DNA from 2 places in the Streptomyces sp. NPDC031670 genome. Region 1 is predicted to be linked to the other one. Evidence: predicted binding sites of a transcription regulator. Region 1 holds the regulator's gene; the other holds the start of a gene.
What was found. Region 1 encodes HspR, which represses chaperone genes until heat shock. Its sites were predicted from a motif close to TTGAGNNNNNNNNNCTCAA; they were not measured.

Region 1 (3,403 bases):
CGCAGCGTGATCTCGGTGATCCGGCCCTCGGCCAGGGTGAAGCCGATGACCACCTTGAGCTCGCCCCCCGGCGCCCACACGGCGCCCACGGTGCCGTCCACCAGGGCGAGTTGGGCGGTCTGGGCGCGGCCCTTGAACGTGCCGGCCACCGCCATCGCGCCCCGGACCTCACCCATCGCGCCCACCTCCACGGTCGCCCGGTCGGCCCGGACCACCACGTCCGGGTCGAGCAGGTCGAGCAGCGCGTCGAAGTCCCCGGCGCGCGAGGCGGCGAAGAAGGCGTCGACGACCTCCCGCTGGCGCGCCAGATCCGCGTCCGGCACCGGTGCGGACTCCTGCACCCGGCGCCGGGCCCGGCTGGCGAGCTGGCGGGTGGCGACCGTGGAACGGCCCACCACCGGGGCGATCTCGTCGAAGGGCACCATGAACATGTCGTGCAGGACGAAGGCGATCCGCTCGGCGGGCGCCAGCGTGTTCAGGACGACCAGCATCGCCAAGCCCACCGAGTCAACGAGCAGCACCTCGTGCTCCGGGTCGCGCGGCTCCTCGTGCCCGCGCGTGTGCACCGGCACGGGCTCGTCGTACAGCAGCTCGCGCCGGGAGTCGCGTGAGCGCAGCATGTCCAGGCAGACCCGGCCCACGACGGTGGTGAGCCAGCCGCCGAGGTTCTTCACGCACGCCACATCGCTGCGGCTGAGGCGGAGCCAGGCCTCCTGGACGGCGTCGTCCGCCTCGTTGAGGTTGCCGAGTATCCGGTAGGCGACGGCCCGCAAGTGGGTGCGGTTGGCCTCGAACCGCTCGGCCAGCCGTTCGCCCTCGTCCACGTTCACGGTCACGTTGTTCCCCTGCCTCACCCGTAGAGGTGACACCGACTGTATCCGCTGACCCGCCCCGCGGGTACGGCGATCCGGCCCTCAACCTCGTTACGGAACAGGCCATTTGATGGAGGTCCCATGGCCGTACCACCCGCCACACCCGCACCCGGCGCCCCCCGGATCGACGCGGCCCGCGCCCAGCGTCTGGAGGCGCACGGCCGTTCCTGGGCCTTCGAGCTGGGCGGCGAGCTCTTCGAGCTGCCCCGCGAACTCACCCGCGCGACGGCGCGCGCACTGCGCGCCCTGGGCGGCGACGACCTCTCCGCCTCGCTCGAACTCCTCCTCGGCGAGGCCCAGTCCGCGCGGCTGCGCCGCCACCGTCCCTCGCCGCACGACGCCGGGGCGGTCCTCGCGTCCTGGGGCCGCGACACCGGGCTCGGCCTGGGGGAAGGCTGCGCCTCGGCGTGTACGTGGAGAACAACGCCGAGGCGCTGGAAGCCGCGCTCCTGCGCCACTACGGCGTGGACCTCCTGGACTGGCACCGCGGACGGCTCTCCTCCCGCCGTCTTACGGTCCTGATCCGCCATCTACCGAAGGAGCCGTCATGGTGACCAGCGGCCAGGCCGAAGGAGTCGCGATCGAACTGGAGCGGCTGCGGCGCGCGGTGGAGGTCGGGTTCGCCACCACCCGGGGCGATCTGGCGCTGCTGCTCCAGCGCGCCGACCAGACCGACAAGACCCTGGGAGAACACGACAAGCGCCTGGAGGCACTGGAACGCGGGCGCTGGCCGCTGCCGTCGCTGGCGGCGCTGACCTCGGCCGCCGCGCTGGTGGTGAGTCTGTGGCAGGGCGCCGGCCGGTGAGCCGGCGCCGGGAACCGCGCGCCCGCCCGCACCCGAACGGGCGCGCGGTCGGCGGACATCGCCGGTGAACATGGCCGTGGACATGGCCGGTGGACATGGCCGGTGGACGCGGACGGTCCGACGGGCGCGGTCAGTCCGTCGGTCTCTTGGGCCGCCAGACCACCAGCGCGCCGGTCTGCTGCACGTCCTGGTACGGCACCAGATCGCGCCGGTACGACGCGTGGACCTGGGCCTCGCGCTGCCGCATCGCCGCCGCCGCGCCGTCCACCGCCGCCGAGAGCTCGGCGACGCGCTGCTGGAGCGCGGCCACCTGGTTCTCCAGCTCGATGATGCGCTTGATACCGGCCAGGTTGATGCCCTCGTCCTGCGACAACTGCTGGACGGTACGGAGCAGTTCGATGTCGCGGGCCGAGTAGCGCCGGCCGCGCCCGGCCGTGCGGTCGGGCGAGACCAGGCCGAGGCGGTCGTACTGGCGCAGGGTCTGCGGGTGCAGACCGGAGAGCTGAGCGGCGACCGAGATGACGTACACCGGCGATTCATCGGTCAGTTCGAACGGATTGCGTCGTCGGCCGTCCATCTCATGCTCCCTTCGCGGCCTGGAACAGTTCTGCCCGCGGATCGACTTCCGCGGTCGCCTCGCGGAACGCCTCCAGGGCCTCGCGTGCCTTGTCGTCGAGGTCCTTGGGCACCATGACCTCCACGGTGACCAGCAGGTCCCCGCGCGAGCCGTCCTTGCGGACCGCACCCTTGCCACGGGCCCGCATGGTACGGCCGTTGGGGGTGCCCGCGGGCAGCTTCAGGGTGACCGGGGGCCCGCCCAGGGTGGGCACCTTCACCTCGCCGCCGAGCGCCGCCTCCACGAAGGAGACCGGCACGGTGACGGTGAGGTTGTCGTCCCTGCGGCCGAAGACGGGGTGGCTGTCCACATGGACGACCACATAGAGGTCGCCCGCGGGACCACCGCGCTCGCCCGCCGCGCCCTTGCCGCGCAGCCGGATCCGCTGGCCGTCGAAGACGCCCGCCGGAATCCTGACCTGCATGGTCCGCGAGGACTTGGCACGGCCGCTGCCCTTGCAGACCTCGCACGGGTTCTCCGCGATCAGGCCGCGGCCCTTGCAGTCCACGCACGGGTCGGTCAGCGAGAAGCCGCCACCGGTGCCGCGCGAGACCTGCCCGGTGCCGACGCACGTCGGGCACACCCGGGGCGTGCCGTTCTTGTCGCCGGTGCCCGAACAGGCCTTGCAGGGGGCCTGGCTGGAGAGCCGGATCGGGACCGTGGCCCCGTCGACCGCCTCGGTGAAGCTGAGCGTCACCTCGGACTCCAGGTCCTGGCCGCGGCGCGGCTGGGTGCCCCGGGTGCCCGGACCGGCGGTGCCCCGGTTGAAGAGCCCGCCGAACACGTCGCCGAGGCCGCCGCCGAAGCCGCCGCCTCCTCCAGCCCCGCCCTGGGCGCCCCCGAAGAGGTCGCCCAGGTCGAAGTTGAAGCTGCCGCCGCCGGCGCCGGGACCGGCCCGGAAGCCGCCGTTGCCGAAGAGGGCGCGCGCCTCGTCGTACTCCTTGCGCTTCTTGGGGTCACCGAGGATGTCGTTCGCCTCGGAGACCTCCTTGAAGCGCTCCTCCGCCTTGGCGTCGCCCTTGTTGGCGTCCGGGTGGAACTCGCGGGCGAGCTTGCGGTACGCCTTCTTGATCTCGGCCTCGGTGGCGTCCTTGGGGACGCCGAGGACCT
Region 2 (3,403 bases), on a different contig from region 1:
TCCGCCGGGTCCTGGGCGGACTCGGGGACGTGGTGCGGGCGGCCGATCAGCGCGCGCAGGTCGTCGGGCGTGACCGTGAAGGGCAGTTCGCGCTCGCCGGTCTCGTGCTGGGCCGCGACCTTGCGCAGCAGCCGGGCGAGCGAGCGCTCCAGGTTCCGCACGCCCGCCTCGCGGGTGTACTCCCCCGCCAGCCTGCGCAGCGCGCCCTCCTCCAGGACGACTTCGCCGCCGTCCAGTCCGGCCCGCTCCAACTGGCGCGGGAGCAGGTGGTCGCGGGCGATGACGACCTTCTCGTCCTCGGTGTAGCCGTCGAGGCGGACGAGCTCCATCCGGTCGAGCAGCGCCTCCGGGATGGCCTCCAGGACGTTGGCCGTGGCCAGGAAGACGACGTCGCTCAGATCGAGCTCGACCTCCAGGTAGTGGTCGCGGAAGGTGTGGTTCTGCGCCGGGTCGAGGACTTCGAGCAGGGCCGCCGCCGGGTCGCCGCGGAAGTCGGAGCCGAGCTTGTCGATCTCGTCGAGCAGCACCACCGGGTTCATCGACCCGGCCTCCTTGACCGCCCGGACGATCCGGCCGGGCAGGGCGCCCACGTACGTACGCCGGTGGCCGCGGATCTCGGCCTCGTCGCGGACGCCGCCGAGGGCGACGCGGACGAACTTGCGGCCCATGGCGTGGGCCACGCTCTCCGCGACACTCGTCTTTCCCACACCGGGCGGCCCGACGAGGGCGAGCACCGCGCCGCCACGCCTGCCCCCGACCACGCCCAGGCCCCGGTCGGCGCGGCGCTTGCGGACCGCCAGGTACTCGGTGATGCGCTCCTTCACGTCCTCGAGGCCCGCGTGTTCGGCGTCCAGGACCGCGCGGGCGCCCGTGATGTCGTAGACGTCCTCCGTGCGCTCCCGCCAGGGCAGCTCCAGGACGGTGTCCAGCCAGGTGCGGATCCAGGAGCCCTCGGGGGACTGGTCGCTGGAGCGCTCCAGCTTCTCGACCTCCTTGAGAGCGGCCTCGCGGACCTTCTCGGGCAGGTCGGCGGCCTCCACCCGGGCCCGGTAGTCGTCGGACTCGTCGCCCTCCGACTCGCCGTTGAGCTCGCGCAGCTCCTTGCGGACGGCGTCGAGCTGGCGGCGCAGCAGGAACTCGCGCTGCTGCTTGTCCACGCCCTCCTGGACGTCCTTGGCGATGGCCTCGGCCACGTCCTGCTCGGCGAGGTGCTCGCGCAGGTGCTCGGTGGCGAGCTTGAGCCGGGCGACCGGGTCGGCGGTCTCCAGGAGCTCGACCTTCTGGGCGGTGGTGAGGAACGGCGAGTAGCCCGAGTTGTCGGCGAGGGCCGAGACGCCCTCGATCTGCTGGACCCGGTCGACGACCTGCCAGGCACCCCGCTTCTTGAGCCACTCGGTGGCGAGCGCCTTGTACTCCTTGACCAGGTCGGTGACCTGGCCGGGCAGCGGGTCGGGGACGCTCTCCTCGACCTGGGCGCCCTCCACCCACAGGGCGCCGCCGGGGCCGGTGGTCCCGGCGCCGATGCGCACCCGGGCCACGCCGCGGATGAGCGCGCCGGGGTCGCCGTCGGAGAGCCGGCCGACCTGCTCCACGGTGCCGAGCACGCCGGTCGCGGCGTAGGCCCCGTCGATGCGCGGGACGAGCAGCACCCGGGGCTTGCCCGCCGAGGGGCCGTCGGCCCGGACCGCCGCCTGAGCGGCTTCCACGGCGGCGCGCACCTCGGTGTCGGACAGGTCCAGCGGCACGACCATCCCGGGCAGCACGACCTCGTCGTCGAGCGGCAGCACAGGCAGGGTGAGCGGTGCGGACGAGTGAGCCATGATCTCCCCTTCGGCAGTCAAGTTGAGCTATGCCGACTCAATGCATGTGAGCCCGGGAATGTTCCCCCGGCCGTGTTCGCTCTGAGCGATCATCTCTTGTAAGAGTCATAGGGTGTCCGGGACTATTACCTCCTCGCTACTTCACCAAGGGGGCGGTCATGGAGTCGGTACCGGAGCTCGTCGAGGCCTGGACCAAGGGGTGGGTCGTCTCGCGCGGCGCGGCGGCGCCGGTCGCCGAGCCCTGGGGGTGGAGCATCGACGTCGGCCAGGTCAAGCACGTGTGCCGGTACGTCGTGCCCGAGCCCGACGAGGCCTCGGTGCGCAAGCTGGCCGACATGGCCGGCCTGCCCGGCACCTGGCTGAAGCTCTTCGCGGACGACGACACGGTCCGGCCGTGGCTCGGTCCCGGCTGGGCGTACGACCAGCCCGGCTTCCTGATGACGGTGCCGCTGGTCCCGCACGAGGCGCGGGTCCCGGCCGGTTACACACTCACCCGCTGGACCACCGGCGGCGTCCTGCGCGTCCTGGTGCGCACCGGGGACGGCCACTTCGCCGCCCGCGGCCAGATCGCCCCCACCGGCGCGACCGCCGTGGCCGACCAGATCGAGACGGCGCCCGGGCACCGGCGCCGCGGCCTGGGCAGCGTCGTCATGCGGACGCTCCAGAGCGGCGCCCACGCGGCGGGAGCCACCACCGGCGTCCTGGTCGGCACCCCCGAGGGCCGGGACCTGTACGAGGCGCTCGGCTGGACGACGCGCTCACCCATGGCCAGCCTGTACTTCGCTCCCACCGATCCGGCATCCTCGGCTCCATGAGCCTCTTGGGCAGGACCACCACCACCGGAGCACTGCTGCTCGCCACCCTGCTCGCGGCGACGGCCTGCGACTCCGCCGACTCGACGGCGGACGGCGCGTCCAAGTCGCCCACCCCGGCGCCGAGCACGACCCTGAGCGCCCAGCCCCCGTCCACCGCTCCGACGCCGGACACCTCCCCGTCGGGCACGTCCACCGCGCCCGTCCGGCACGGGCAGCTGCTCGGGCTCGTGGTGAGCGGCGGGTTCGCGGGGGTGCACAACGAGCTGGTGGTCAAGGACGACGGCTCGTACACCTCCACGCGCCGGGACGGGCAGAAGACCACCGGCACGCTGACGCCGGACGCCCTGGCCAAGCTGCGCGAGGCGCTCCAGGACGCGGACTTCGCGCAGCTGCCGCCGCGCCCGACCGGGCGCCCGATCGCCGACGCGCTGATGTACCGGTTCACGTACGAGGGACACGTCGTCCTCACCGACGACGTGCACCAGACCCCGGGGCTACGGGCCGTACGGGCCCAGCTGCCCGTCGGCTACCGCTGACGGGCCGCCGGACCGGGCGGCCCGGCGCAGCACCGGCCAGCAGACGACGCCGACGACGAGGGCGGTGGGATGGCCCCAACTGGCCAGCGGGTCCGCCATGTCCAGCAGGTCCTGGGTCAGCAGCACGGCCATCACCCCTAGCATCGGCCACCGCAGCAGCGGGGGCAGCAGCCCGGCGAGCGCGCCGACGCTCGCCATCAGCCCGAAGCTGATGCCGTAGTCCAGGCGGTGC

Region 2: a site for HspR is predicted at 1,843-1,861, ahead of lon (endopeptidase La). Genes of this name have one in related genera too.

What each region holds. Positions count from the first base shown of each region.
Region 1 covers NZ_JBVILC010000002.1:328,133-331,535, forward strand. The annotation lists gene ACZ5ID_RS05530 (sigma-70 family RNA polymerase sigma factor) at 1-836, opposite strand, end outside; gene ACZ5ID_RS05535 (hypothetical protein) at 954-1,394, shown strand; gene ACZ5ID_RS05540 (hypothetical protein) at 1,420-1,677, shown strand; gene ACZ5ID_RS05545 (heat shock protein transcriptional repressor HspR) at 1,808-2,254, opposite strand; gene dnaJ (molecular chaperone DnaJ) at 2,256-3,403, opposite strand, start outside.
Region 2 covers NZ_JBVILC010000005.1:403,248-406,650, forward strand. The annotation lists gene lon (endopeptidase La) at 1-1,820, opposite strand, end outside; gene ACZ5ID_RS13300 (GNAT family N-acetyltransferase) at 1,979-2,635, shown strand; gene ACZ5ID_RS13305 (hypothetical protein) at 2,632-3,171, shown strand; gene ACZ5ID_RS13310 (rhomboid-like protein) at 3,130-3,403, opposite strand, start outside.